4 regions of the Brucella anthropi ATCC 49188 genome follow, and region 1 is predicted to be linked to each of the others. Evidence: predicted binding sites of a transcription regulator. Region 1 holds the regulator's gene; each other region holds the start of a gene.

Region 1 (7,818 bases):
TCGTAGAAGGAATTTCCACCGGCTACGAGCACGTAATGCATATTGTTGTAAGGGAACTTCAGACCCGCCGTGTGGAAGAACATGGCGTTCTTGAGCTTCGGATGACGCTCACCCTTCAGAACCGCGTCGGCAGCGGCCTGAACATCAGGCAGCGCCTTGGAATTCATCTGGCGGGTAAGCACACCGGGCGCAAACTGGTTCTTCTGACCGACGACACCGCAAATCGTATCCGGATAACGTCCCGACGCGAGACGGTTCATGACGACCGTACCAACAGCCAGAAGACCGTCGGAACTCGAACGATTGGATTCGAAGAACATCGCACGTTCAAGGCAATTCTTGTCCCGTGCGGTGTAGGTGTAGGTCTTCACGCCATTGACGGATTTGACGTGGCTTGCCGCCGTCTTTTCCGAATTGGCTTTTCCCGAGGTTCCGGTTGTCGTGCAACCGGTCACCACGAAAGGCGCAATCACCAGCCCGATAAGAGCGGGCAATTTCCACTTCGCGGCGCGCGTCAATGGCTCAGTCTCATGTTAGGACCCTTAACTGATCCAGTCATCCATTCAGGCGAACACATCTGGAACGATGTGCGCGAACGTCTGACTGCGGTGCAAGTCAAAGAGGACGAAGATCAAAATCACACGTCCTACAGTCGCTCAATCGAATTCAAGGTTTTGGAATTTTTAGGCCAAAAAAAGGCGGCGGGTCAAATCCCAACAATGCTGGAGACCGCTGAAAAGTCCTAAAACAATTCCGAATCGAGATTGCGAATGTGCCTACAAGCCCTTTAAATATATTAATAATTCCTTAACGAGAATTAGCGATTCAGGTAAGATATTGATTTAACGAGATTCAAAGTCTCGCAATACACGCCATATCGCTGCCTTAATTCGCTTTTGCTTGTACTTTTTTTGCATACACATTCGTGGTGTTTCAAATCTTCTGCAGAATTTCTGCTTCCAGGCCGGTTCCATTGCTCTTTGTCAACTTTGACAACAGATTTGTAACATCGCGTGAGATCATACTTTTGAGACCCGTTTCGGGTTGTTGCAATGCGAATCGGGCGAGCACGATCCGCACCTTGCAAAGCTGGGTCTTAAACAAAAAACGACCCGCCACGGATACCGTGGTGGGTCGGACAAGTTCAGTTCCTGACGCCGAGATGACCGCAGCGGTCACCCGAAAGAATAACCCGCACCCCGAACGGTGCGGATCGGATCGAGCGCACGACCGACATTGATCGCCTTGCGCAGCCGTCCGACATGGACGTCCACCGTGCGGTCGTCGACATAGATGTCCGGTCCCCAAACGCCATCCAGAAGCTGGCTACGTGAGAAGACACGACCGGGCGACATCATGAAATATTCGAGCAGGCGGAATTCCGTTGGTCCGAGACGAACTTCCTTTTCCTTGCGATAGACACGATGCTGTTGGCGGTCGAGAACCAGGTCGCCCACTTTCAGCACGTGCGAAAGAATGCTCGGATTCGACCGGCGCAACATCGCCTTGACGCGCGCCAGCAGTTCCGGCGTCGAAAATGGCTTCACGACATAGTCGTCCGCACCGACGCTCAGGCCGCGAACACGTTCGCTTTCCTCGCCACGTGCCGTCAGCATGATGATGGGCAGGCGTTCGGTTTCCGGCCATTGGCGCAAGCGACGGCAAAGCTCAATGCCCGATACGCCCGGCAACATCCAGTCCAGAATGAGCAGATCCGGTACGTTCTCGCGCAAGGCGATCTCGGCTTCGTCGCCGCGCAGCATTGTATCGACCTGGTAGCCCTCTGCCTCAAGATTATAGCGAAGAAGAACGCTCAGCGCCTCTTCGTCTTCTACCACAGCGATTTTGGGTGCCTGTGACATCCAGTATTTCCCTATCCAAATTCGGCGGGCGGTGGATACAATCCCCCCAATCGACCGCGTGCCGCCGCGCTATTCACTCATTCTCAACCGCCAGACCGTGGTCCGGTCGGCTGCAGTTCAGGGTTTACGCGCCTCATCCACGACAATACCGTGGCTCAGGTCTTCCTTGGGTCGTTCGGCCGGCATTTGCAGGCCGGTCACGATGTAGTAGACGGTCTCCGCAATATTGGTCGCGTGATCGCCGATACGCTCGATATTCTTTGCGCAGAACAGAAGATGCGTGCAGGCGGAAATATTGCGCGGGTCTTCCATCATGTAGGTCAGCAGCTCGCGGAACAGTGACGTGTACATGGCATCAATCTCGTCGTCGCGGTCGCGAACGACATTGATCTGCTGCACCGAGCGCGACGCATAGGCGTCGAGAACATCCTTGAGCTGGGTCAGCGCCAGCTCGGCGAGTGTTTCGAGCCCGCGATAAAGCTTTACCGGCTGGCGTGATTCCGAAACGGCGGCAACGCGCTTGGCAATGTTCTTGCCCAGATCGCCCACGCGTTCCAGATCGGCAGAAATGCGGATCGAGCCAATGATCTCGCGCAGGTCCACAGCCATGGGCTGACGCTTGGCGATAATCATCACAGCCTTGTCGTCAATCTCGCGCTCGCTGGCATCGAGAATGAGATCGTCGGAGATGACGCGCTGTGCGAGCGCATTGTCCGCATTGACGATAGCGGCGACCGACTGCTCGACCATACGTTCCGCATGTCCGCCCATTTCGGCGATCTTATGGGAGAGAAACTTCAATTCCTCGTCGTAGGAGCGAACGGTATGCTGAGACGGCATAGTAGACCTCGTAATATAAATTGCGGGGAAGCCGCACTGTCTATCTGTTGAAGCGCAGTTCCGGATCAGCCGAAGCGTCCGGTAATGTAGTCCTGCGTGCGCTTTTCGGTCGGCGCGGTGAACATGGTTTCCGTGTCACCCACTTCGACCAGATTGCCGAGGTGGAACATGGCGGTGCGCTGCGAAACACGCGCGGCCTGCTGCATGGAGTGCGTGACGATCACGATCGTATAGTTCTGGCGCAGTTCGTCGATCAGCTCTTCCACCTTCGCGGTCGCAATCGGGTCGAGCGCCGAGCACGGTTCGTCCATGAGAATGACTTCCGGGCTCACCGCAATCGCGCGTGCGATGCAAAGACGTTGCTGCTGGCCGCCCGAAAGACCGGTGCCCGCATCGTGCAGACGATCCTTCACTTCCTCGAACAAGCTCGCCTTCTGCAAGCTCGTCACGACGATTTCTTCAAGATCGGCCTTGGTGCGGGCGAGACCGTGAATGCGTGGGCCGTAGGCGACATTTTCATAAATCGACTTCGGAAACGGATTCGGCTTCTGGAACACCATGCCGACGCGGGCGCGCAGTTCGACGACATCGATCTTCGGATCGTAGATGTCTTCATTGTCGAGCGTGATCTTGCCACCGACCTTACAGCCTTCGATCGTATCGTTCATGCGGTTAAGCGAACGCAGGAAGGTAGACTTGCCGCAACCCGAAGGGCCGATCAGCGCCGTGACCATCTTTTCCTGGATTTCCAGATCGACGTCAAACAGCGCCTGCTTCTCGCCATAAAATACGCAAACCTTGTCGCCGCGCATCTTTATGGAATTGGCGTTGGCGTTCATCTTTTCTCCTACGGCTTTCTCGAGAGATCGTTCAGTCATCAGGTTCATAGCTTTCGACTCCCGTTTACCAGCGGCGCTCGAAGCGGCGGCGCAGAATGATTGCTGCAATATTCATCACGGCAAGGAACAGAAGCAGGACGATGATAGCGCCTGACGTGCGTTCCACAAAGGCGCGTTCTGCTTCATTCGCCCACATGTAGATTTGTACAGGCAATGCCGTCGCTGGATCCATTGGCGTGGACGGCACGTCGGCGACGAAAGCCACCATGCCGATGAGAAGAAGCGGTGCGGTTTCACCAAGCGCATGGGCAAGGCCGATGATCGTTCCCGTCAGGATGCCGGGTGCGGCAAGCGGCAGGACGTGGTGGAACACCATCTGTGTTTTCGATGCACCAAGACCGAGGGCCGCAGCGCGGATCGACGGCGGCACCGCGCGAAGGGCGGCGCGGGTCGCGATGATGATGGTGGGAAGCGTCATCAGCGTCAGCACCAGACCACCGACCAGTGACGCCGAACGCGGCAGGCCGAAGAAATTGATGAAGACAGCAAGCCCGAGCAGACCGAACACGATGGACGGAACCGCTGCCAGGTTGTTGATGTTCACCTCGATCATGTCGGTGAAACGGTTCTTCTTGGCGAACTCTTCCAGATAGATTGAAGCGGCGACGCCGATAGGCAGCGACAGACCGAGAACGATCAGCATCATGTAGAGCGAACCGACAAGCGCGACGCCGAGACCGGAGGTTTCCGGACGGCTGGAGGCACCGAAGGTGAAGAGACCTGTATTGAAGGCCTCCTTCATGACGCCTTCTTCCGAAAGCATCTTCATCCAGCCCACCTGACGGTCAGAAACCTTACGGCTCGTCTCCGGCACGGAAAGGTCAATCTGACCTTTGAAGGCAGAATCGATGTCGGCGCCGGCCAGAACAGGAACGGTCTGCGTCGTGCCGATGAGCGATGGATTGTCCATCACCATCTTGCGCAGCTGAATGCGCACGCCGTCGGAATAGAAGCGGCCCAGATCACGCATTGCCGGACGGTCTGTCGCAGCAACACCCAGTTTTTCGGCCAATGCATTGCGCACCAGCAGCGGATAATTGGCCGTGATCAGCACATTCGGATCGGTCGCGCGCTTGTTGCCCGGGTCAATCACCTTTTCTTCAAGCTTGACCGGCAGATAAAGCGTCGTCTGCCAGAAGGCTGTATAGCCCTTGGAAAACACCGAGAAGAGAAGCGCGCACAGAAAGAACACGCCGATGGCGATCGCAGCAATACCGTAATAGCGGAAGCGACGTTCGGCAGCGTAGCGGCGTTTCAGTCCGATATCGCGGCGCGTCGGCTGTGCCGTGGCGTCGCTGGCGTTGAAGGTCGTATCGGTCATTATTCGTACTGCTCCCGGTACTTGCGCACGATATGCAGCGCAAAGATGTTCATGATCAGCGTCAGGACGAAAAGCGTGATGCCGAGTGCAAAGGCCACCAGCGTTTGCGGCGAGTTGAACTCAAGGTCGCCGGTGAGCTGGTTGACGATTTTCACCGTGATGGTGGTCATCGCCTCGAAAGGATTGATGTTGATGCGTGCCGCAACACCGGCGGCAAGAACCACGATCATGGTTTCGCCGATGGCGCGGGATGCGGTCATCAGAAGCGCGCCGACAATTCCGGGCAAAGCGGCAGGAAGGACAACACGTTTGACGGTTTCGGAGCGGGTTGCACCAAGACCAAGCGAACCGTCGCGCAATGTCCGCGGCACGGCTGTGATGATGTCATCGGAGAGCGAGGACACGAAGGGGATCAGCATCACGCCCATGACGAGACCAGCGGTCAGAACGCTCTGCGCCATGATGAAGCCCTGACCGCCTGCAATGGCAATCGAGAGATCGCGCAGGAAGGGCCCGACTGTCACAAGGGCGAAGAAACCGTAAACGATGCTGGGAATACCGGCCAGAAGCTCAAGGACCGGCTTGACGATCGTGCGCACTCGGGGCGACGCATATTCTGCCATGTAGATGGCCGAAAACAAGCCGACTGGAACAGCGAACAGCATGGCCACAAGGGCGATGTAAAGTGTACCAGCCAGAAGCGGAATGAGACCGAACTGGCCTGTCTCACCACCCGAGCCAGCGGCGGCAAAGCGCGGGTCCCATACAGTGCCGAAGAAGAACTCCCACGGCGAGACTGACTGGAAGAAACTGATCGTCTGGAACAACATCGAGCAGATGATGCCGACGGTCGTCAGAATGGCGATACCGGATGCGGCGATCAGCCCCCAGAGAACGATACGCTCGACATTATTGCGTGCACGCATGCGGCGGCTGATCGTGGAAAGGCCGAAGATCAGACCTGCGATGGCGATCACCAAGGAAACAGCCGAACCGATGGTGTGTGTCAGCGCCGTTGCCTTTTTCAGGTAAAGCGCGATAGGCACCATGTAATCCTGGCCTTCAGTCGCGAGCGCCACGCCCTTGGATGCAAGAACGGCGCGAGCATCCTGATAGTTTGCCGGGAAGCTTTCCAGTTCGGCAGGCGTCAGCCGGTCAAGCCCGTTGGCCAGACCACGCACCATGCCAAGCTGTAGGCTGCGATTGGTGAAGGAGCCGTCCTCGATAGCATCCGGCAGACGGGCGGTCGCGCTGTGATCGAGATAGACCGACGTTCCAACGGCCCATACAGCGAGAAACAGAATCGCAGGCAATGCAGAAACGAGGAAAACCCACCAGCCATGATAATGCGGGCGGGAATGCATTTTCTCGGTCGGCGAGGCTTTTGCGGAAGCAGACTGCGCCTTGTCCAGTGCAACGGCACGCTGGCGGCCTATGAAGAATCCGATCAGCCCGATTGCAACGATACTGACGAGAACCAGAAAGAAGGACATTCAATTTCCCCGGTTGCCCTGATGAATGCGGACGGTTTTGAGGTGCAGCTTCCACCCATACCGTTCCACGCGGATGCGCCTGTCATAGTGCAAAGGCGCGAAAGGAGAAGAACGCGGAGATTCGTCATCCCCGCGTTCCACAGATTAAAACTTACTTCGCAGCCAGCGTCTTGCCTTCGGTGAAGGCGGCGCGCTGTGCTTCACGTTCTGCGTCCGGAGCCGGAACCAGACCATATTCGGCGAGCGGGCCGTCAGGACCGATCATCTGGTCATTCAGGAAGAACTCAACATATTCCTTCAGACCCGGGATAACGCCGAGGTGAGCCTTCTTCACGTAGAAGAACAGCGGACGCGACACCGGATATTCGCCCGAAGCGACGGTTTCAGCCGAAGGGGTGATGTCGTTGACGGTCGCAACCTTCAGCTTGTCAGCGTTGTTTTCGAAGAAGTAGAGGCCGAATACACCAACGCCGGTCTTGTTGGAGTCGATGCGGGCGAGCGTTTCGGCATAATCGCCGTCGATGTCGACAGCTTTGCCGTCCTTGCGCACTGCGATACAGGCGGAAGCGGCAGCCTTGTCGTCAAGACCGGTCTTCTTGATTTCGTCCAGAGCGCCGGAGTGCTTGCAGCCGTCGGCGAGAACCTTTTCTTCAAACACTTCGCGGGTGCCGTGCTTTTCGCCTGGGATATAGGCAGCAATGTCCCAGTCCGGAAGGTTCGGGTTGACCTGATTCCACTTGGTGTTCGGATTGTCGACCAGCTTGCCGTCGACGACGAGCTTGGCTGCGAGAGCCTTGTAGACATCTTCCGGCTTCAGCTTCCAATCCGGACCCTTGGCGTCGGTCGCGAAGACGATGCCGTCATAGCCGAAGCGCACTTCCTGAACATCCTTGACGCCAGCGTCGATGCACGACTTCAGTTCCGAGTCCTTCATGGCGCGCGATGCATTGGCGATATCGATGGTGTTTTCACCGACGCCTTTGCAGAATTCCTTGATGCCTGCGCCCGAGCCGCCCGATTCAACAACCGGCGTCTTGAAGTTCGGGAAGGTTTCACCGAAGGTCTCGGCGACGATCTTCGCATAAGGCAGAACGGTCGAGGAACCGGCAACCTGAATCTGATCGCGCGCCTGAGCGGCGGAAACCGACATAACGGCAGCGATGGCAAGCGCTGCGGTCGAGGAAATCATCTTGTTCATGAGCTGCGGCTCCTGTTGTAAAAGACATATGACGATGTGGCGTCGTTAGCCCTCTACGCGCTCTATATTACATTCATATGACACTATTGTTACAGGTTTGTATCAGAGCCGCTTGCCAGTGATTTTGTGGGGTTTTGCCGTGCCTTGAACCGGCAAATATTTCGGGCTTTAAAAATGCGGCAAACGCGCACCGAGATCTTCAATC
Region 2 (7,818 bases), 510 kb from region 1:
AAGCTTTGCGCCTTCCTTGCGGCCGATCTCGATATAATCCATGTCCTGCTGAAGCTGGCTTTCATCAACAACCGGGCCGATATGCGTGCCCTGCTTCAGGGCATTGTCGACCACAACGCTTTTCAGCTTTTCGATTGCAGCAGCGACAAACTTGTCATGGATACCTTCCGTCACGATGATACGCGACGACGCCGTGCAGCGCTGGCCGGTCGAGAAGAAGGACGAATTGACCACGGACTCGACAGCGACATCGAGATCGGCGTCATCCAGGACGACAACCGGGTTCTTACCGCCCATTTCGAGCTGGAAGCGGCGGTTGTGCTCGATGGATGCCGCCGCAACGCGCTTGCCCGTACCGGTCGAGCCGGTGAAGGTGACGGCCTGAACGTCCGCACTGTCCAGAATGGTCTGACCGACAACCGAACCCTTGCCCATGACGAGATTGAGAACGCCCTTTGGCAATCCCGCACGGTGCAGGATATCGACAATCGCCCACGAGCAGCCCGGCACGAGATCAGCCGGTTTGAACACAATCGTGTTGCCGTAGCAAAGTGCCGGCGCAATCTTCCAGGCCGGAATCGCGATCGGGAAATTCCATGGGGTAATGATGCCCACGACACCGATCGGCTCACGGGTGATTTCCACACCGATACCCGGACGTGCAGAAGGCAGAACTTCGCCAGCCAAACGCAGGGCTTCGCCTGCGAAGAAATCAAAAATCTGGCTGGCGCGAATGGTTTCGCCGATGCCTTCAGCCAGCGTCTTGCCTTCTTCGCGCGACAGGAGACGGCCAAGCTCGTCCTTGCGCGCCAGAATTTCATCGGCAGTTTTGCGCAGGATGGCGTGGCGTTCCAGAATGCCGGAACGCGACCAGGCCGGGAAAGCGGCTTTCGCGGCGGCAATGGCTGCCTTGGTGTCTTCGGCAGTTGCCCGCGCATAGGTCCCAACGACATCATTCGTATCCGAAGGATTGATGTTGGCGATCCCGTCGCCGCCGACCCATTCGCCCGCGATCAGATTTTGATGGACTGTCATGAACTCTCCCTGTGCGCCGCACGGCTCTGATATATCTCAGAACGACCCTTCACCCATGAGCGGCAGAATTGCAAGGCCGGAGCCGTCCTGTAACGGAAAAAGTGAAAATATCCGTTCAGCAAAGGGCTGAAAGCTGGATCAGCACTCCTTAAAACAAGGCTTGCAAATTTGTCACAGTCAAATGGTTGGATAGAAAATTCGTCATTTTGCGCCTTGGCAAAAATTTTTGCTCATTTATTGTGCACCCATCTGCAACACTGGCAAGAGGTATGAGATGCGTGTCTATTACCCATTCCCCATGGTGCCCAGTGTTTGCGCGGGCGCTTCCAAGCTTTAAGTCTTTGGCCCGCATTGCAGGCTGAGGCCTGAACGCCCTCCCTAAAAGGGCAGATTCCAAAACTTCCAAATTTGCCGCAGCCCTCACCGGCTGCTTGTTTTGTCTTCTTTAAAGGAACCAGAATCCGTTTAAACACGGCCTGGTATTATAGATATGACTCGGTTTCGCATAGATTTCCGGGGACCTGCCTTCCGCAATGTCCTCGGCTACACTTTCGGCCATTGGCGAAGTCAGCCCTTGCGGCTGACGCTGATGATAATCGGCATGCTGCTTGCAACAGCCGCAGATGTTCTGACACCACTCTATTCCGGTCGGTTGGTCGACGCATTGTCGCTTGGCGGCGACAGTGGATGGGATGCGGCCATCCACGCCCTGATCATCCTGCTTGCGCTGGGTGCGCTGGCGTTGATTACGCGTCAGCTGACCTTCTATGTCATCACGGACTTCACCTTGAAGATCATGAGCGACATGGCAGCAAGTTCGTTCCGTAAGCTGCAGCGGTTTTCGACAGACTGGCACGCCAACGCCTTTGCCGGATCGACCGTGCGCAAGGTCTCGCGTGCCATGTGGGCGCTCGACCTGCTCAACGATACGCTGATCGTGGCACTGTTGCCGTCAATCCTGATGCTGGTTGGTTCGGTGGTACTTCTATCGTGGTACTGGCCGCTGATGGGGTTGCTGGTTGCAATCGGTTCGGTGCTGTTCATCGTCTGCACGATCGTGATTTCGCTTGGCTTTGTTGCGCCTGCGGCAACGCTTGCCAATAGCTGGGACACGCGAATGGGCGGCGCTTTGGCCGATGCCATTTCGTGCAACGCCGTTGTCAAGGCATTTGGCGCGGAAAGCCGTGAAGATGCGCGTCTTGCAAAGGTCGTTTCCAAGTGGCGCGGTCGCACACGCCGCACATGGCTGATTGGTACGCTGAATGGATTCATTCAGGGCGCGAACCTGTTGGTGATGCGCGGCGTGGTCATCGCCTTTGCGCTCTATCTGTGGAGCCAGGGCAAGGCAACGGCGGGTGATATCACCTTCGTTCTGACAGCCTTCTTCATGTTGCAAGGCTATCTGCGCGACGTAGGAATGCATATCCGCAACCTGCAGCGTTCGGTCAACGACATGGAAGAACTGGTCGACATCGAGGCACAGCCTTACGGCATTGCCGACAAGCCAGGTGCACCGGCGATCAAGATTGGAAATGGCGAGATCACCTTCGATCACGTCACTTTCCACTATGGCAACCACGAAGCAGCCCTCTATCGCGACTTTTCGGTCAAGATCGAGGCAGGCGAACGGGTTGGTCTGGTCGGTCATTCGGGCTCGGGCAAGACGACATTCGTCAAGCTGATCCAGCGTCTCTACGATGTCAGTGGCGGTGCCATCAAGATTGACGGACAGAACATTGCCGAAGTCACACAGGCATCGCTCAGATCGCAGATCGCCATCGTGCAGCAGGAGCCAATCCTGTTTCACCGGACGCTGGCCGAGAACATCGCCTATGCCCGCCCCGGTGCGACACAGGCGGAAATCGAAGAGGCTGCACGCCTCGCAAGCGCGCATGACTTCATCAGCCGCCTGCCGAAAGGCTATGCAACGCTTGTCGGGGAACGGGGTGTGAAGCTTTCGGGCGGCGAGCGTCAGCGTGTGGCGATTGCCCGTGCCTTTCTGGCAGATGCACCAATCCTTATTCTGGATGAGGCCACATCGAGCCTCGATTCAGAATCGGAAGTGCTGATCCAGCAGGCAATGGAACGGCTGATGGTTGGTCGTACGACGCTTGTCATTGCGCACCGGCTTTCGACGGTTCGTGCGCTTGACCGGTTGCTGGTTTTCGACAAGGGCAAGATCCTTGAAGAAGGCGATCATGATGCGCTTATCCGCAAGCCGGGCGGTATCTATCGCCGCCTGTTCGAGCGGCAGGCGCTGGAACTGACCAAGGGACTGGAAGACGTCTTTTCGTAATCCAATCCGCTATAATGCCATGGACAGGGCCGGAATAGTTCCGGCCCTGTTTTCATTTTAGAGCATTCCCTGTTTTGATTGAATCATTAGAAATGCTCTATCTGTTTGTTTTTAAGCATGTCTTTATCCCGAAACCGGTTCCCACTTTCGGGAGACATGCTCCATTCATCATCCATTCAGATCACGGTGCGTATCACTCGCGGCCCAAGCGTGCCTTGACATTTCCATGACAGAAATGTGACAGGCTTTTTGTAGAAGTGCGGGAGTTAGTGAGTAAAACATGCCGGGTGTGATGGAAAATACCGCAGCGCGTCGCTGGAGCGATGCCGCGATTTTCGGGCCTGCCCGTATTGCCTGGCCGCTGCGCCTCGCCGCAATTGCGCTCGCTTCCATTGTACTTTCAACACTGCTGGTTTTCGCTGTCGAATGGATCGTGCGCGGCTCGTTCACCGACACGATGCAGTTCTTCCGCACACCGCATAAGCCTGCATGGACGACCGTTGCGCTCTTCGTCGTGGTCCTGACAGCAAGCGACGCTATTTTCGGACGCATTCACTATGGCTTCTTTGTTGTCGGCCCGCTGGCGCTTATTGCGGCCACAACTGCACGCGAAAAGAGCCTTTATCTCGGTGACCCGCTTTATCCGAGCGATTTTCTCTATGCCCGTCAGATCGTCGATCTTCTGCCGCTTCTGGTGCGTGACCGCCCGTGGAGTGCGGTCGGCATAGCCCTGCTTATCATCGCTTCGGCAGCGGTGATGATCACCGTGACGCTGTTCTGGTGGCGGCGCTTTGATCCGATCCCATGGAAGGGTCGGATGCTGCGTATTGCCTTCGCGCTGCCCTTGCTCGCCTGGTTCGCAGTGATTTCCGACTATGCCAGTTTTTCGCTGGCGCGCGACCGTCTGCGCATCCTGCCGATCATGTGGGACCAGAAGGAAAACTACGCCCATAACGGCTTTACCATGGCCTTCATCCTGAATGTGCCAATGGCTACCGTCTTCGCTCCAGAAGGCTATTCTTCCGAAGCAATTGCCGCCATCGAACCGCCGGCGCAGTTGATCCCTGCTGCATTCGATACCAGCAAGCCTGACGTCATTATGGTGATGAGCGAATCCTTCTGGGATCCGACCCGCCTTCCGGGCGTGGCTTTCAGCGCCGACCCGATTCCCACAGTCCGGGCGGAACAATCCGGCCATGTCTTCTCGCCAGAATTCGGTGGCATGACTGCCAATGTCGAGTTCGAGGCTCTGACCGGTTTTTCCAAAGCCTTCCTGCCCTCCGGCAGTATCCCTTATCAGCAATATATCCGTCGCCCGCTTCCCTCGCTTGCAAGCTTTTTCAAGGATCAGGGTTATGCGACGCGCGCCATCCACCCCTATCGCCAATGGTTCTGGAACCGCGGCCCCGTCTATGAAAGCATGGGCTTTGACAAGTTCATGTCAGAAGAAAACATGCCACCGCTGGAAAAGCGCGGCTCATTGGCCTCCGACGCTGCTTTGACCGATGAAATCATCCGCGAAGCAGATTCCATGGATGCGCCGTTCTTCTTCTTTGCCGTCTCGCTTCAGGGACATGGCCCCTACGAAGCCAATCGTTACCCGGATTCCAAACTTGAGGTGCAGACTGACGCCAGCGAGCACACGCGCCAGTCGATCCGTTCCTATTCGCAAGGCGCCATGGATGCCGATGCGAGCCTTGCACGGTTGATGGAATGGGCGTCGAAGCGCGACCGCGAAACCATTCTCGTCTTCTTCGGTGACCATCTGCCACCACTCGGCCCCGTCTATGTCGAGACCGGGCTCATGGCAAACCGGGTCGCGAGCCGCACAGCGCCTGCCGCCGATATGATGCTGCAACACGAAACGCCGCTTGTTCTCTGGTCGAATAAACGTGGCGCCGAGCGGGGAACCGGTACGATCAGCCCTGCCTTCCTGCCCCTGCACATTCTGGATATGGCGGGTATGCAGCATCCCTATTACACAGGCTTCCTGCGTCAGTTGCATGAGCGCTACCAGGTCGTTGACAATCATGCGGTTTTCGACCGTTCGGAGAAAGTCGAGGAAGGCTGGCAACAGAGGCCGCCATTTCCTCCTCTCCTGCGTGACTATCAGATGCTGCAATATGACATGATCTTCGGCAGCAATTTCGCTCGCGAGCGGTTCTTCCCCTCGCGTCCAGCACAGAGTTAGACAGGCCTATACCGGCGCTTTTCCCGATGACTGGCGGATGATGAGTTTATACTCAATCCGCCGGGAGGCTGACAGGTGACCGGTTTCGATCTGGTTGAGAAGCATGTCCGCCGCATCGCGGGTCATCTCGAAAATCGGCTGGCGGACGGTGGTGATCTGCGGCGACACCATGCTGGCAATCGCGCTGTCATCGAAGCCAACCACCGTTAGCTGATCAGGTATCGCAATGTTGCGGTCATAGGCGACCTGCATGACGGCGGCGGCCATATCGTCGTTTGACGCAAACACAGCGGTGGGTGGCTCCTCAAGCGAAAGCAGCTTCTTTCCGGCAGCGAGACCGCTCGCAAAACTGAAGCCACCCTGTACCTCATAATCGGGATTGCGCTTGATCCCCGCCTCTTCCAGTGCGCGGCGATAGCCCGCGAGGCGCAGCTCTGCCGAGCGATGGGTTGGATCGCCAATCACGATCGCAATCCGGCGATGGCCGAGTTTCAGAAGATACTCCATCAGATCGACGCCAGCCGCTTCGTCATCGATCGTGACGCTATCGGTCGGGTGCACGTTCGCGTCGCCTGCGACACGGGCAAATGGCATTGCGGAAGCCGTCAGTTCGGCCAGAATTTCAGGATCGTCCGACATGGGGGGCGTCACGATGATGCCGTCGAGACCGGAAGCGTGGGCTGTTTCGATCAGCGCACCACGGATGTCTTCGCGATTTTCGACGGGGAAGATCAGCAGCCGGTATCGCGTGTCGCGCAGCCGTTCCAGTGCGCCCATCTGCAGTTCGGTGACATAGCTGGCGCTGGGGTTCTCGAAGAAAAGTCCGATCAGGTGAGAACGCCGTTCAACAAGGTTGCGCGCTGCAGCATTGGGACGGTAACGGAGCTCACTCCCCGCCTGCCTGACTTTTTCGCGAATGGCTTCGCGCACATTCGGTTCGTCATTGTAGACGCGTGAAACTGTCTTGATCGACACACCGGCAAGGCGTGCCACATCATGAATGGTTGCTCGTTTTCCTGCTGCGGCCATGTTGGATCGTCTCCCTCCCTCTCCGATCTAACTAACCGCTTCGCCACAAAACGAAAAGAGAAATCAGGGAACCGAACAGACCCGCGAACGCGTCAGAAACCGAACTTCGCGCCCATTGTCGAGGGAGAACATGCCTCCGCGCCCCGGAACGACATCGATGATGAGTTCGGTATGCTTCCAGACGTCATATTGCGGGCCGCTGATATAGACCGGAGCGTCACCGATTTCGCCCAGTTTTACATCCGTATCGCCGACAATAAATTCTCCTTGTGGATAGCACATCGGTGATGACCCGTCACAACAACCACCCGACTGGTGGAACATGATCGGCCCATATTCGGCCTGCAATTCACGGATGAGGTCAAGCGCTGCCGCCGTGGCGCTAACCTGACCCTTGCCGTCGCCGGGAGCTACCTCAACCATATCCTCCTCCATGATACGAAAGGGCGGAAATTCACCGCCCTCTCTTAATATTAGCCCAACTTGCCTATTGAGTCAGGTCCACGACTACGCGACCTTCAATATTGCCTTGGCGCATATCATCGAAGATGGAGTTGATATCTTCGAGCTTCTCCGTGCGGATGGTAGCGCGGACCTTGCCGTCGCCAGCAAAATCCAGCGACTCCTGCAGATCGAGCCGCGTACCGACGATTGAGCCGCGCACGGTGACGCCGTTCAGCACCATGTTGAATATTGAGAGCGGGAAGTCACCGGGTGGCAGACCGTTTAGAGATACAGTCCCACCACGCGATACCATGCCCAAGGCCTGTTCGAATGCGATCGGCGAAACAGCCGTAACCAGCACGCCTTGCGCACCGCCATCGGTTTCTTTTTTGATATAGGCCGCCGGATCATTATGCGTTTTGGCATTGACGGTAATCGTCGCGCCAAGTTTCCGCGCCAGATCAAGCTTTCTGTCGTCGATGTCGACAGCGGCAACGTTAAGCCCCATTGCCTTGGCATATTGCACCGCCATATGACCGAGGCCACCAACACCGGAAATCACAACCCAGTCACCGGGCTTGGTGTCGGTTACCTTGAGGCCCTTGTAAACCGTTACGCCAGCACAGAGAACCGGCGCGATTTCGTTGAAATCAATGTTCTTCGGCAAGTGACCAACGAAATTCGGATCGGCAACGACATATTCGGCAAAGCCGCCATTGACCGAATAGCCTGTATTAAGCTGCTCTTCGCAGAGTGTTTCCCAGCCGCCCAGGCAATGACGACAGTGGCCACATGCGGTATAAAGCCATGGAACGCCGACGCG
Region 3 (7,818 bases), 610 kb from region 1:
GCATCAGAATCACGCTCTAACAATCTGTTTTCGAGCACATTTCGATCCGAGGACCGGTTTCAGAATGTACTCAACCGCGCCGCACAGATATGAATCGGTCCGAACGCTTCCCCTATCCTCAAATCAGGCGCCCTTTTCAGGGAGCCTTGTTGGGCGAAACAACGCTGCCGTCAACAGTCATTCGAACCTTGTTCTCGAAAATCAGAACCTTGCCGTTGTCCTTGACCTGCATGCTGTCGGCCAGAATATGCGTGCTGCCGCTGCGGATATCCACGGGCTTGTCAGTGGTGATCTGCCCGCTCTTGAGATTTACGTCCGCAGAACGCAGCACCGCACGTAAACCGTCGTCTGTCGTAACAGTAAAGTCCTTATCAAGTTGCAAACGCCCATTGGCATTGTCGTAAACACCGGACGTTGCCTCGACCTTGGCCGTGCCCTTGTCACCAACCGGCAGCTCCGCGGAAATGCCTTCAAGCGAAATCGCACCGCTGTTCTTTGCATCCTGCGTCGCCTTGGAAGCGGTCATTGAATAGGGGCGGTTATCCTTGGTATATCCATTCAGGTGCGGGCTCGTCATGACAAGCTTTCCGCTTTCGCCGCCATTGTTCACTTCGACCTTAACGGGCGCGTTCGGCGTCGCAAGGAACGTGTACCAAGAGAATACCGCTCCCACGATGATTGCGGCGACAGGGAGGGCTGTCTTCAGAACGCGAACGCGGATCGAATGGCGCTGTGCAGCATGAAAAAGCGTCTCGGCCTTCTCCGACGCACCAAAACGCATGCCACCCGTGCCGCGACCTTGAGCAGTCGCGTTCTGCGGCGCATGGCTATCTGTGGTGTCGGCGGTCATGTGGCGTTCAATTCCTCAACGGCTTTCGTAAAACTCGATAATCAGCGCGTGTGTGTCGCGCTTTTTCATTTCAATAAGGTTTATTTGGGGTGAAATAATCGGTCGCTCAATAGCTTTATACCGCGCAAAATACCGCACCCGCCTCGCAAACAGCAAGCAGGAACGGCCTATGCCTTTGATACTTCAGCCCAATTGACACCCCACCGAATTAAGCAGGATGCTATTCAACTCTTTGATACCACAAAACTCGGTCAAATTACAGCTGTGCGTATTGCAGCCGCCAAAGCTGATCTGGCAACGAACATAAGAATCTCGGACAGCTTCATTACAATATGTATTTCAGGCACTATCTCTAACCAGACCTATTTTTCGAAGATACTTGCCGCGTGCCCTCATTCGGGGCACAAGGTGAACTGCGGGGCGCAAGCCGCGCGATTTGAACGAACGGATGGACGGGAATGGCTCAAGACGCCGAAGCAATTATCGAACGCCGGAAATTGCGCAGAAAGCTGACGATCTGGCGTGGGGCCTTCCTGCTTCTGATCGCCGCCCTGATTGCCGTCTTCGCTTCATGGTCCATGCGCGGCACCAACTTCAACCAGCCGCACATTGCCAAGGTTCGTATCGAAGGCACCATCTTCGAGAATGAGGAATTGCTGAAGCGTCTCGACAAGATCGCCAAGGATGACGCCGTCAAAGGCGTGATTCTGGTTCTCGATTCGCCCGGTGGAACGACGGTGGGCGGCGAAGCGATTTTCGAAGCCGTGCGCAAGATTGCCGAGAAAAAGCCGGTCGTCACGCAGGTAGGAACCCTTGCAGCTTCCGCCGGTTACATGATTGCCAGCGCTTCGGACCACATCGTGGCACGACAGACATCCATCGTCGGCTCGATTGGTGTCCTGTTCCAGTATCCAGATGTTTCAAAGCTTCTCGATACGATCGGTGTGAAGGTCGAAACCATCAAATCCTCGCCACTCAAGGCGGAACCCAATTATTTCAGCCCGGCCAGCGAAGAAGCCAAGGGCATGATCCGCAATATGATCATGGATTCCTATGCGTGGTTCGTGGACATTGTCGAAAAACGCCGTTCGTTCACACATGAACAGGCGCTGGCCCTCGCCAATGGCGCGGTTTTTACAGGGCGACAGGCACTCGATAAAAAATTGATCGACGGATTGGGCGGTGAAGAGGAAGCGGTCGCCTGGCTTGCGAGCAAGGGGCTTTCCAAAGATTTGCCGCGTCTGGAATGGAAGCCGGTCAGCAGTGAAACGGGTTTCTCGCTGCGCGATCTTATCATTCATGCCGGTGCACGCCTTCTTCGCGTGCCGCAGGAAGCAGACGGCATGTTGAAGCAGATCGCCAAGGAACGCATCTTTCTTGACGGACTTCTTTCGGTTTGGCACGTTGACGGTACGCCTGAAGCGAATTGACGCCAGCCAGGTAAACTTACACAATATCCGGTAGATACCGGATGAAACAAACAGAAGAACAGGGGTTTAAAGCCGTGATCAAATCGGAACTCGTTCAGATTATCGCCAGCCGTAATCCGCATCTCTTTCAGCGCGATGTCGAAAACATCGTGGGCGCGGTATTCGACGAGATCACAAACGCTCTTGCCGAAGGCAATCGTGTTGAGCTGCGCGGCTTCGGCGCCTTTTCGGTGAAGAACCGCCCTGCCCGCAGCGGTCGCAATCCGCGCACCGGCGAAACGGTGGATGTGGAAGAAAAGTGGGTTCCCTTCTTCAAGACCGGCAAGGAACTGCGCGACCGTCTCAACGGCGCAGTCTGATAAACATCATGGCGGCAAAACGCATCATCGCCATCATCGTTCTCGTGCCGCTTGCAGTGGCTCTGATTGCGTTGTCGGTTGCCAATCGCGCATCGGTGCAGTTTACGATCGATCCGTTCAATCCGGGCAATCCCGCTCTGTCCTATAATGCGCCTCTGTTTCTGTGGCTGTTCGGCGCGCTTCTTCTCGGCGTTGTCATTGGCTCACTGGTGACGTGGCTCACACAAGGCAAGCACCGCCGCAAGGAGCGCATGTACAAGCAGGAAGCTGCGCGCCTGCTTGAACGGAGCACCGCCGCCGAAAAGCGCAATATGCCGGTCGTGAACTCCTGAAACACCTGCTATTCTCAAACCCGGAGGCAAAACTTCCGGGTTTTCATGGTCGAAGCGCGATTGAACGTCGTTTTCCCCTTTCACACCGGCCCTGTTTATCCTACCTAGACCCCAATCATGATGATTGGAGTTTCGGGTGAAAGCGCCAAAGGGAAAAGGCAAAAAGCCGTCGGGCGGCAAACAGGACCGTCGTTTCGAGCGCGCAAGACATGATGCGCCGCGTTCAGAAAGCAAATTTGAAGGCCGATTTGATGGCAAGTCTGACAATAAAGGCTCGTCTTTCAAAAAGCCGCGTCCCCAATTCGCCAAGGCCGCACCCAAGCCCGTAGACGACAAGCCCGCTACTCCGCTTCGCGAAATCAAGCCTTATGCCGGCGCACGCCCGGGAGAACGACTGCCGCTCATCCTCGAAACGGAACCCTCGCCCGATTATGCGCTTCTCGACAGCGGCAACGGGTTGAAGCTCGAGCAATATGGTCCCTATCGGATCGTCCGCCCGGAAGGTCAGGCAATCTGGCTGCCAAGCCTGCCACAAAGGGAATGGGATCAGGCCGACGCCGTCTTCACCGGCAACACCGACGAGGAAGGTATGGGACGCTGGGCCTTTCCGAAAGTGCCGCTCGGCGAAACATGGCCGATGCAGCACGATGGCATTTCCTTTCATGGCCGTTTCACCTCGTTCCGCCATGTCGGCGTGTTCCCAGAGCAGGCCGCGCATTGGTCCTATATGGATGGGCTTATCCGAGATGGGGTAAAGTCTGGACGCAGCGTTAAGGTGCTCAATCTTTTCGGCTATACGGGCGTCGCCTCGCTGGTAGCGGCACGTGCAGGTGCGGAAGTGACCCATGTGGATGCCTCCAAGAAGGCCATTCTCTGGGCGCGTGAAAATCAGGAAATGGCCGGGCTTTCGGACAAGCCAATCCGATGGATCTGTGAAGACGCGATGAAATTCGTTCAGCGTGAGGAACGGCGCGGCAGTTTCTATGACATCATCCTGCTTGATCCGCCTGCCTATGGGCGCGGACCGAGCGGCGAGGTTTGGCAGTTGTTCGAGCATCTGCCCGCAATGGTCGATACATGCCGGTCCATCCTGACGCCAAAACCGCTCGCCGTCATCCTGACTGCCTATTCGATCCGCGCATCCTTCTTCGCCATTCACGAACTGATGCGCGACCGTTTCACCGGCCTTGGTGGTACAGTCGAATCGGGCGAACTTATTCTGCGCGAACGTTCCGCCGATCAGTCGGGAGGACGCGCGCTTTCCACATCCATGTTCAGCCGCTGGGTAGCAAAATGAGCCGTGACGACGATTTTTCCAAAGGCGGCTCTCGTGCCGAATATTCCAAGGTAGGTCAGGTGAAGGAAGTCACCAGCCTCACCAACCCTATCGTGAAAGATCTCCGCTCGCTGGCGCTGAAAAAATTCCGCGACCAGCAGGGCGTGTTTCTGGCCGAAGGGCTGAAGCTCGTCATCGACGCGCTCGAACAGGACTGGCGCATCAAGACGCTGGTCTTCGCCAAGTCCGGCAAGGGCAACAAGATGGTCGAGCAGGTTGCCGCCCGCACCTTCGCCAAGGGCGGGCTGGTGCTGGAAGTGACTGAAAAGATCATGGCTGCCATTACCCGCCGCGACAACCCGCAAATGGTGGTCGGTGTTTTCGAACAGCAATATCGCCCGCTCGCAAACCTCAAGCCGAAGAACAACGATGTTTATATCGCGCTCGACCGCGTGCGCGATCCCGGCAATCTGGGCACTGTCATCCGTACCGCCGATGCGGTCGGCGCCAAGGGCATCATTTTGATCGGCGACACCACCGACCCCTATTCGCTGGAAACCGTGCGCGCCACGATGGGCTCGGTCTTTTCCATGCCGCTCTATAAAGTGACGGAAGCCGACTTCCTCAACTGGCGCAAGGACATTTCGGGCCTTGTCGTCGGCACCCATCTGAAAGGTGCGGTCGACTATCGCACCATTCCCTATGCCAACAAGCCGGTCGTGCTGATGATGGGCAACGAACAGCAGGGCCTGCCGGACAGTCTGGCCGATACTTGCGACAAGCTTGCTCGCATTCCGCAGGCAGGCCGTGCAGATTCCCTCAATCTTGCAATTGCCACCGGCGTCATGCTCTACGAAATTCGTCGCGACGCACTCACGCTCGATGAAAGGGTTTCCGGATGAAGCGACACGCAGTCTGGTCCTCACTGTTCGTCGTTGTTCTCACCATACTGATCGATCAGGGTGTCAAACATCTGGTGGAAACGCGGATGGGCTACGGCCAGCAGATCGACCTGCTACCGTTCCTTGCCTTGTTTCGTACGCACAATGAGGGCATCGCCTTTTCCATGCTGGCATGGCTGCATGATTGGGGACTGGTCGCAATCACCGCAGCAGTTATTTTGTTCGTACTTTACCTGTGGTGGACCAACGCGCCGGACCGCATCTTCGCACGCTACGGTTTTGCACTTGTCGTCGGCGGCGCCATCGGCAATCTTATCGACCGCGTGATGCACGGTTACGTCGTAGATTATATTCTGTTTCACCTGCCAACCTGGTCATTCGCAGTTTTCAACCTCGCCGACACCTTCATTACAATCGGTGCAGGTCTCATAATTCTGGAGGAATTCCTCGGCTGGCGGCGCGAACGGGCCGCCCGCTAACCCGCCGGGTTGAACAGTCCCTGCCTTTCGCATAATTTGATCTCTTAAAATTAAAAGCTTTTTGAAGAGGATAAGGTCCAGTCATCCGAATTGACACATTGGTGACATGCTTCTGTCATCGTCGCGTAGCACTGAATCTGTACTGCTTCGGTCGAACTGGACACCCTGTCCATGCAATCGGCTGAACAAGGATTGGAATTGGCTAGCTCTCGCCGAAATATCCGTGGGAAAGCCGTTCAGGAATACGTGAATAGACAAATCAGGAGCCATCATCATGACAGTACTGCTTGGAATGGACCAGCAAATCATTGATGATACGGTCATGTCAGGCTTAGAAGCACAACAGGCGCTGTTCGCGTCCAACGGCGATCCCATCGTTCTGGGACGCATCGGATCGCTGGAAGTACGGCTTGCAAATTCACGCGAGGCGGTAGAAGCCGCGCAGGAATTGCGTTTCCGCGTCTTCTTCGACGAAATGGGCGCACGCAGGGAAAGCATCGAAGCCGTGGAGCTTCGAGACGCTGACCGTTTCGACGCTATTTGCGATCATCTGCTCGTTTATGACACCGCCCTGCCCGTGCCGGAGCATCAGCAGATTGTCGGCACCTATCGTCTGATGCGTAGCGATCAGGCAGAACAGGCGCTCGGCTTTTATTCTGCCGATGAATATGACGTGCAGCGTCTGGCCCTTTCACGCCCGAACCTCCGCCTGCTTGAACTGGGTCGCTCCTGCGTGAAGGCGGAATACCGCTCCAAGCGCACTGTCGAGCTTCTTTGGCAAGGTGCCTGGGCCTATTGCCGCCGCCATTCCATCGATGTGATGTTCGGCTGTGCTTCATTCCACGGCGCGGTGCCTGCAGCGCACGCGCTCGGCCTGTCGTTCCTCCATCACAACTGCCGTGCCACCGATGACTGGGACGTTCGTGCCCTGCCCAATCGTTATCAGGCCATGGACCTGATGCCGAAGGAAGCGATCAACAACAAGGTTGCGCTGTTCTCCATGCCGCCACTGGTCAAGGGTTATCTGAGTCTTGGCGCGATGATCGGAGACGGCGCAGTAATCGACGAGGCATTCGGCACAACCGATGTCTTCATCATCCTGCCGATTGAGCGCATTTCCAGCCGCTACATCACTTACTACGGCGCGGAAGCGAACCGCTTCGTGTAGTCTGTAGATATTCCGGTTCTGACGGCCTGCAAACGGCGCTGTTTTGCGCTTCCGGTGCTCATGTACCCAAAAGTACATTCCGTTCCGGGTCGCAAACATCACCATTTTCGGCTCGTCATAACCAGAATCTCAAACAGACTGGGGCACCCTACCTGGCCAGAACCCATCACGCCCTGCCTGCCAGTTCCTTCAACTTGTAGATCAGATCCAGCGCTTCTCGCGGAGTCAGTTCGTCTGGACTGATTGCAGAGACAGCCTTGGTCAGGTCACTATCTTTCCCCTGAACCTGCAGCTTCGGCTTTTCCTGCTGCAAGACGACAGAGAACAGCGGCAGATCATCGATCAGCTTGTCCGCCTTGCCCGAGGTTTCGCCCGCTTCAAGCTGGTGCAGCACATCGCGCGCGCGATTGACGACCGCTTCGGGCAGCCCCGCCAGACGCGCCACCTGCACGCCATAGGAACGATCGGCAGCCCCTTTCGCCACCTCATGCAGGAAGACGACATCATTGTCCCACTCCTTGACCCGCATGGTGACGTTGGAAAGCCGCTCAAGCTTTTCTGAAAGTGCAGTCATTTCATGGAAATGCGTGGCAAACAAAGCCCGGCAACGGTTCTTCTCATGCAGATATTCAACCGCTGCCCAGGCAATGGACAATCCGTCGAAAGTGGCTGTACCGCGCCCGATCTCATCGAGGATCACCAGCGAGCGTTCGCCTGCCTGATTGAGGATCGCAGCCGTTTCCACCATTTCAACCATAAAGGTTGAACGCCCGCGTGCCAGATCGTCGGAAGCACCGACACGACTGAACAGCCTGTCCACGACACCGATCTTTGCAGAACCCGCAGGCACGAAGGAGCCCATCTGTGCCATGATCGCAATCAGCGCATTCTGGCGCAGGAAGGTTGACTTACCGCCCATGTTCGGGCCGGTCAGAAGCCAGATCGCACCATTGCCGCCGTCTGCTTGCGGCGAGAGATCGCAATCATTGGCGACGAACGGATTGGCCGCTTGACGCCGGAGG
Region 4 (7,818 bases), 1.2 Mb from region 1:
GGAAATATTCTCAAAACTGAGTTATTACAACTGGGCTAGGGTTCGTTTCTGACGCGCCGCACAAAATACCAAAGACCAACCGCAGCACAGGCGATCATCACAATTGCCAGTGCGTATTGCACCGGGCCATTCCCCGATGCAATTGCCACGAGGCCTGATGCCACGCTCCCCATTGTCCCCAAAGCTTCCGGGTGCTTCAAAACAGATGTGACGGCCATATCGCCCTGACGGGCCTTGGGTGAGATATCATTCGTCGGTCCTGCGGCATGGATGATGGGCGCGTTGGCAGCGAGCGCCAGCGCGCGAGAACGTACCCGTTCGACACGGGCGAGCCAGCCTTTGCCGAAGGTTGAGGCTGTAGACAATCCTTCCAGCCAGGATGCGCGTGCATCGCACAAAGCATTGATGACCTCGTCGGTAGATCGCATATTGGCGGCCGCAACCGTCTGGGCTCCAATTATTCCATCTTCGGGCAAGCCCAGAATACCTTGCAGCATCCTTGCCGCGCGTGCGGGACCTGAATTGACCGAAAAGTCGAACAGGGCGTAGTCGAGACCCGAAGGCAGGTTGTCTCCGTCGATCTTGTTCCAGAATTGCACCTGATAGATTTGCGTGGCAGTTGCTGGCATCATTTCCTTTACGTCTTCGGGCGATGCCTGATGTCCGTCCCATGCGGACAGGGTTGCGATGGTGATACCCATATTGGTTGCGCCGCCGGGATCAGCGGGATTGTCTGCATATCCGCCTTCTTCACTAAAAATATAAGGCATGACTTTCTGGAAATTCGATTTCATTGAAAAAGCCTCTAATTTAGTATTTATCGATAAAAAACAGTAATTTATAGCTCAGGATATCATTGGTTCTTCAGAAGAAAATAGTGTGAAAACTACTTGTTCATGCATTCAATCAAGATTGGTTCAAAATCATTATTTGATCACGATGTGTCTTGCGTACTGCACGATGATGCGGCTTCATGAGCATCTCATCGCTGCATCATTGACAGGCGGGCAAAAGTGAATTCGGAAATCTTTGGATATGCACCGGACGGGCAGGCGGTTCACCGGCTCACGATCTCCAATGGCCCGCTGACGGCCAGGATCATCAATTGGGGCGCAGCCATTCAGGATCTGCGCATGGAGGGCCATGCGGCTCCGCTGGTGATCGGCTATCGCGACTTTGCCGATTATCCGGCCCATTCACCGCATCTGGGTGCGATTGCGGGTCGTTCGGCCAATCGTATCCGCAATGCCCGGTTTGATCTGGACGGAACGACTTGCGAGGTAGAGCCGAATTTTCAGGGCCGCCACAACCTGCACGGCGGCAGCAAGGGGCTCGGCAATCGCGTCTGGAAGATAACCGGAAACGGTCCGGATTTCGTGACGCTTGCGACGGTGGCAACCGATGGCGAGATGGGGTTTCCCGGCAACCTGAATGTCAGCTGCACCTATATGCTCACCGGGGATGGGACGCTCATCGTGCGGCTGGAAGCGGTGACCGACAAGCCGACCGTCTGCAACCTGCTGCATCACAGCTACTTCAATCTCGATGATGGCGGCGAGGGCGATATCCTCGATCATCAGCTCAAGATCGACGCCGACGCCTATATGCCGGTCGATGATGCTCTCATTCCGGACGGACGCGTTCTGCCGGTCAAAGGAACGCCTTTCGATTTCCGGGAGTTCCGTCCGATTCGCTTTGAGGAGAATGGCAGTCAGGTCCAGTACGACAGCAATTTCTGCCTGACCGCAGCGCGGGGACCATTGCGCCCATGCGCGTCGGTCAAGGGCGCTCGTTCCGGTATTCGTCTCGATATCTCAACGACAGAACCGGGCGTTCAGTTCTATGCAGGCAACACCATGGCCAATGATTGCATCGGCCTGATGGGCAAGCCTTACGGAAAACACGCGGGTTTCTGTCTTGAGCCGCAGATATGGCCGGGATCGCTGGAATATCCGTATTTCCCGCAGGCAATATTGCGTCCGGGCGAGATTTACGCCCAGACCAGCCATTTCAGCTTTTCACGCGAAAAATAATCAATCAGCAAAAGCGGCGCGTGCGGTTTCCATCGGAGCGAGCGCGCCGCGTATCTCGACGACACGCGCTGCAACCAGATGCGCCTTGCGGGCTGCATCCACCGGAGCAAGCCCGTTCAATCGCGCAGCAAGATAGGCACCGTTGAAGCTGTCGCCAGCGCCGGTGGTGTCCACGGCTTGCGCCACAACGGACGGAACTGACACACTTTCATCGCCGGAGACGACCAGAGCCGGTTCGGTGCCGTCCTTGACGACGATCTCTTTCACGCCGAGTGCGGCAAGGCGATCTGCACAGGCGGCGGCATCCTTGTCGCCAAAGAGCGCTTGTTCATCGGGGAATGTGGGTAGGGCAATATCCGCAATGCGCATCGCTTCGCTGATGATCTCCTGCGCAACTTTCCGGTCAGGCCAGAGCTGGTGGCGGAAATTCGGATCGAATGCGATTCGTGAGCCGGCGGCGCGGCACTTCCGCAAGACATCGAAAAACGTGTCGCGATGCTCGGGCAGGATGATGGCGATTGAAATGCCCGAAAAATAGATGATGTCACGGCCGGTCAGGCTTTTTTCCAGGGCTTCGCGGTCGCTGGCGAGACGCCTTGCGGCGGCGTCGCTCCGCCAGTAGGTGAAGGAACGCTCGGCGCCGTTGAGCGTGATTGCGTAAAGACCGGGATGAAGCCCGTCAATAATGGGGCTATGGGCGATTCCGATTCCATTTGATGTCAGGAATACGCGCTGCTTCTGGGAGAAGCTGTCTTCGCCGAAAGCGGTCACATATTCGACAGGGTAGGATTTCTCCATCAGTGCCCGCATGTACCAGGCGGTGTTCAGCGTATCACCCGCAAAACCCATGCGCCATTGATCGCCTTCATTGCCTGAAAGCTCGATCATGCATTCGCCGATAGACGCAAATCCGCCCATGTCAGTCTCCTCACTTCCAATGGGGCTAACGCCTATACTAATTTGCCGCTATGTAAAATTGGTTTGTCGGTAGTCATCCAGCCTTTATCGACTTGCCACATTCATTGTGTAAGCATCCCCCGACTGCATCGCCCTCAAAATCGGGATAGCTTTTCAAAAGCACGATGCATTACCTGATATTTTGGAGTTCCGCTGACGTCGTGTAGCGAACCTCGCCTAAGGATTTGACATGCGTTATGCGATTTATTTCACGCCGCCATCCAATGATGCGCTTTTGAAGGTTGCCGCAAACTGGCTCGGGCGCAATGCGTTCAGCGGGGAGCCGGTCAAAATGCCTGCGATTCGCTCACTCGCGACCGCTGAAATCGCCCAGCTGACCGAAGAGCCGCGCCGTTATGGTTTTCATGCGACCATGAAAGCGCCGTTCCGTCTGGATGAAGAGCATACTGAAAATGACCTGCTTTCCGCATTGATGCATTTCGCATCGTCGGCGTCACCGGTCGTCATTCCCCGTTTGAAGCTGCATGCAATTGGCCCGTTCTTCGCGCTCGTGCCGGAAGAGCCGGTTGCTGAGCTGAACCAGCTCGCCAATGATGTTGTCGTTGCCTTCGACCGGTTTCGCGCACCGCTCACTGAGGCGGAAATTGCAAAGCGGCGGCCGGAGCGTCTCAGCGAGACACAGCGGCACAACATCGAACGCTGGGGCTATCCTTATGTGTTCGAGGAGTTCCGCTTTCACATGACCCTGACCGGCCCGGTTGAGGAGAAAGACCGCGCCCGCGTGGAGCGGACGCTGGACGAATTCTTTACGCCGCTGCTGGACGACGCCGTAGAGGTTGCGAATCTCGCTCTGTTCGTGGAACCTGAGAAAGGGGCTCCTTTCGAGATTCATTCGCTGCATCCTCTGACCGGTGGTAAGGTTGCGTCTGCTCGGGCCTCACGAGCGGTTGGGAGGCCGTAAGCAATGGGAAATGAAACGGTTCTGCGCAACGCCCGTATCGTGCTCTCCGACGATGTCGTTCTCGGTTCGCTGAAGCTCGTCGACGGCAAGATCGCCGATATCTCTACCGGCACCTCCAGTGTCGGCGACGATATGGAAGGCGACTTCCTGACGCCGGGACTGGTGGAACTGCACACAGATCATCTCGAAGGACACTATGCTCCGCGCCCAAAGGTGCGCTGGAACCCTATTGCCGCCGTACAGGCGCATGATGCCCAGATTGCCGCCTCAGGGATTACCACCGTTTTCGACGCATTGCGCATTGGCTTTGATGACGACGCCGAAACGGGTATCGACGATATGCGCAAGCTATCGTCGGCAATTGCCGAAGGCCGCGATGCGGGCCGTTTGCGCGCCGACCATTTCCTGCATTTGCGTTGCGAGGTTTCCGCACCCGACTGCCTTCCTGCCTTCGAACAGTTTGGCAATCAGGCGCTGGTCAGGCTGGTGTCGCTGATGGATCACGCGCCGGGGCAGCGTCAGTTCACGGATATCGAAACCTACAAGACATATTTTATTCGCAAGCTGAAATTCTCGGAAGAAGAATTCCGGCTCTATTGCGAGCGGCGTATCGGGCAGTCCCAGCAATATTCCGCGCCGACACGCAAGGCGATTGCCGAATTGTGCCACCAGCGCGGGGTTATTCTGGCGAGCCACGATGACGCGACGACAGAGCATGTCGCGGAAGCACAGGCACAGGGAATACGCGTCGCGGAATTTCCCACGACACATACAGCTGCGAAAGCGTCAAAAGATTCCGGAATGTCGGTGCTTATGGGAGCGCCGAATGTCGTACGCGGCGGTTCGCATTCGGGAAATGTGTCTGCGCGCGAGCTGGTCGAAGCCGGGCATCTCGATATCATATCGTCGGATTATATCCCGGCCAGCATGATGCAGTCGGCTTTTTTTCTAGCTGATGTCGTCGAGAATATCTCGCTGCCGCAAGCCATTCGTCTGGTTTCCGCCAACCCCGCCAAAGCGGTAGGGCTGGATGATCGCGGCGAGATTGTTGCCGGCAAACGGGCTGATCTGGTTCGTGTGCAGATTGCCGATCACGTTCCGATCATCCGCACCGTCTGGCGAGAGGGACGGCGGGTTATTTAGAGCATCGATCTGATTGGATCAGACCGACGCTCTAAATATTTCTATTTCAAGCATAATCTTATCGATCCTCGTTTCACTCCGGTCGGATTATGCTCTAACCCACCGAGATGGGCGTGGTCGGTTCGAGCACCAGTCTGCCATCATCCAGAATATCGAGCCGCAGAGAGCGATAGCTTTCAATGCTCAGATGGGATGTCTTTGGGGAGTGCGGATGCGTTGCGGTGACCACGACAACGCTCGCACCGGCAGTTTCTCCGGCAACGATACCGGCTGGCGCATCCTCGAACACAAGGCAATTGTGCGGATCGAAACCAAGTCGTTTCGCGCCAAGCTGGAAACATTCGGGGCTCGGCTTGCCACGCTCTACATCTTCGGCGGAAACGATGGTCTTTGGCATCGGCAGTCCTGCCGCGGCGACGCGGCGGGTAGCAAGTTCAAGTGGCGCCGAGGTCACGATTGCCCAACGGTCTTGCGGCAATGAACTGAGAAAGTCATACGCGCCGTCGATAGGTGCAATGCCGTCCAGATCGGCCATCTCGGCCTGAAACAATATCTCTGCCTCGCGGATCGGGTCCACGCCCGGCAGAGCAAGGCGGCGGACGGTTTCGACTGCCCGGACACCATGGATCGTCGGCAGGAATGTGACTGGATCAATGCCATGACGTATCGCCCATTCGCTCCACACACGTTCGGTCGCTTCAATGGAACTCAATATCGTACCGTCCATGTCGAAAAGAAACGCATCGAATGATTTGCCGAAAGGGGAAAAGGAGGTCACGCTGAATGTCCTTTAACTACGCAGATGAGAATCGGGAGAATGCTTCCGTGATTGATCATAATGTTTATTGGGTGAGAAGACAGTCTTTGGAGCAGCCAGAGTCCCCACATCGGGTATGAAAATTCGCTTCGGCTCACTATATTGAGGAGCGACTGCAATATTGGCGAAACTTGATCATTTCGATCAATTGTGGCTTTTGGCACCCTTCCGAATTCAAATAAATGCCGAAAGCGCCGATTGCGACTGAATCGCATTCTCAGGATTGTTGTATAAATGACTGAAATAAAATCAAAAACACGCAACTATCCGGATGTGCGCTTTGCTGTTGCGCCCATGATTGACTGGTCGGACAGACATTGCCGCTACTTTCACCGGCTCTTTTCGAAGCAGGCATTGCTCTATACTGAAATGGTCGTGGCGGATGCCATCATTCACGGCCCACGCGACCGGTTGCTGGGTTTCGACACTGCTGAACATCCTGTGGCGCTGCAGTTAGGCGGTTCCGATCCGGTGAAGCTGAAAGAAGCTGCGAAGATCGGCGCCGATTACGGCTATGATGAAATCAATCTCAATGTCGGTTGCCCGTCGGATCGCGTGCAGTCAGGTACATTCGGAGCCTGCCTCATGCAGACCCCGGATGTGGTGGCGCGTTGCGTCTCTGCAATGAAAGAGGCCGTTTCCGTGCCCGTTACCGTCAAATGCCGTATTGGCGTTGACGATCAGGATGTGGAAGTTGCACTCGATACTTTGGCCGATCTGACACTTGATGCTGGTGCTGATGCGCTTTGGGTCCATGCCCGCAAGGCCTGGCTGAAAGGACTGTCGCCGAAGGAAAACCGCGAGATTCCACCGCTCGACTATGATCGCGTCTATCGCCTCAAGGCGCGGCTTGGTGATGTTTTCGTCGGCATCAACGGGGGGATCAATACACTGGACGAAGCAGAGCAGCACTTGCAGACGGTCGATGCGGTGATGCTCGGTCGCGCCGCTTACCATAACCCCGAGATTTTGGCGGAGGTGGATGCGCGCCTTTATGGCGGCGATCAGGCAGATACCTCGATCGCTGATATCATCGATGACATGTGCGCTTACACTGATCGCCATATCGCGACAGGCGGCAGGCTTTCGCATGTGAGCCGCCATATGGTCGGGCTTTTTACCGGACAGCCGGGCGCGCGGCGCTGGCGGCAAATCCTTTCGACAGACGCCACCAAGCCGGGCGCAAACAGCGACGTGCTGCGTCAGGCCTATGCCGTCGTGACTGAAGCGGCAGCAGAAGCTGCTTAGAATACGTTTCGATCTGATTGGATCAGATCGGCGCTCTCAGTATTTGTTTTGACGCGCATCTTATCCGAAAACCGTTTCACACTTTTCGGGATGCGCTCTAATCAATCAGAATAAGCTGGTCGCCGCGGACAGTGAACCCGCCGAGGGTTTGCAGGAAGTTCATGCCGAGCAGGCTGCCTGTCATCAGGCCTTCCTTCGTCACCATGGCGCGCACATTCTGGCGTTCGATATCGCCAATCTGCAATGTAGCAATATTGATGACTGCTGCACTTGCCGTGCCATTGGCCGTCATGATCGGAACGGAATAGTTGAGCGAGGCCGTGTCTATGCCCGCGCGCTCTGCATCTTGTTGGGACAGGACGACCGAAGATGCGCCGGTATCGACCAGAAAGTGAACGCGTTCGCCGTTTACGCGCCCGTTGACCTCGAAATGACCGTTTGCAGCCTTTGCAAGCGTGACAGTCAGGGCACCATCGGCATTGCGGCCTGAAATAGGACTGCCGGGGATTAGCCCGGCCGTGACCCGGCTCGCGACATCCTGCAGCTCATAACGATACTGGTAGCCAGCGACGAGACCGAGGATAATTACGGCCCACATGGCCATATTGCGCGCGAAGTCGGTCAGCTTGATGCCGGAGCCGAGCAAGCCAGCGGCAAGCACGACGCCCCAAATGCCCAGATAGGCTGCGCGGGCAAAC

What was found. The regulator PhoB, encoded in region 1, activates phosphate uptake and scavenging genes when phosphate is short. The targets are predictions, from matches to a motif close to TGTCATNNANCTGTCAT.
Positions count from the first base shown of each region.
Region 2: a site for PhoB is predicted at 3,558-3,574, ahead of OANT_RS01460 (LTA synthase family protein). Genes of this name have one in related genera too.
Region 3: a site for PhoB is predicted at 5,719-5,735, ahead of olsB (l-ornithine N(alpha)-acyltransferase). Genes of this name have one in related genera too.
Region 4: a site for PhoB is predicted at 3,023-3,039, ahead of OANT_RS12300 (DUF1045 domain-containing protein). Genes of this name have one in related genera too.

Region 1 is NC_009667.1:794,717-802,534, forward strand. Features, by position in the region: gene OANT_RS03945 (cell wall hydrolase) at 1-518, opposite strand, end outside; gene phoB (phosphate regulon transcriptional regulator PhoB) at 1,176-1,862, opposite strand; gene phoU (phosphate signaling complex protein PhoU) at 1,980-2,702, opposite strand; gene pstB (phosphate ABC transporter ATP-binding protein PstB) at 2,768-3,541, opposite strand; gene pstA (phosphate ABC transporter permease PstA) at 3,606-4,922, opposite strand; gene pstC (phosphate ABC transporter permease subunit PstC) at 4,922-6,415, opposite strand; gene OANT_RS03985 (PstS family phosphate ABC transporter substrate-binding protein) at 6,567-7,613, opposite strand; gene OANT_RS03990 (aminotransferase) at 7,782-7,818, opposite strand, start outside.
Region 2 is NC_009667.1:282,068-289,885, reverse strand. Features, by position in the region: gene OANT_RS01470 (aldehyde dehydrogenase family protein) at 1-1,035, opposite strand, end outside; gene OANT_RS01465 (ABC transporter ATP-binding protein) at 1,526-3,331, shown strand; gene OANT_RS01460 (LTA synthase family protein) at 3,612-5,522, shown strand; gene OANT_RS01455 (LacI family DNA-binding transcriptional regulator) at 5,529-6,551, opposite strand; gene OANT_RS01450 (DUF779 domain-containing protein) at 6,615-6,974, opposite strand; gene adhP (alcohol dehydrogenase AdhP) at 7,039-7,818, opposite strand, start outside.
Region 3 is NC_009667.1:181,165-188,982, reverse strand. Features, by position in the region: gene lptC (LPS export ABC transporter periplasmic protein LptC) at 137-850, opposite strand; gene sppA (signal peptide peptidase SppA) at 1,309-2,280, shown strand; gene OANT_RS00835 (integration host factor subunit beta) at 2,355-2,639, shown strand; gene OANT_RS00830 (lipopolysaccharide assembly protein LapA domain-containing protein) at 2,648-2,971, shown strand; gene OANT_RS00825 (RsmD family RNA methyltransferase) at 3,108-4,268, shown strand; gene OANT_RS00820 (TrmH family RNA methyltransferase) at 4,265-5,149, shown strand; gene lspA (signal peptidase II) at 5,146-5,628, shown strand; gene olsB (l-ornithine N(alpha)-acyltransferase) at 5,903-6,796, shown strand; gene mutS (DNA mismatch repair protein MutS) at 6,963-7,818, opposite strand, start outside.
Region 4 is NC_009667.1:2,485,950-2,493,767, reverse strand. Features, by position in the region: gene OANT_RS12315 (glycoside hydrolase family 108 protein) at 36-794, opposite strand; gene OANT_RS12310 (aldose epimerase family protein) at 1,014-2,033, shown strand; gene OANT_RS12305 (sugar kinase) at 2,034-2,951, opposite strand; gene OANT_RS12300 (DUF1045 domain-containing protein) at 3,181-3,912, shown strand; gene OANT_RS12295 (alpha-D-ribose 1-methylphosphonate 5-triphosphate diphosphatase) at 3,916-5,055, shown strand; gene OANT_RS12290 (HAD family hydrolase) at 5,150-5,833, opposite strand; gene dusA (tRNA dihydrouridine(20/20a) synthase DusA) at 6,107-7,120, shown strand; gene OANT_RS12280 (TIGR02281 family clan AA aspartic protease) at 7,218-7,818, opposite strand, start outside.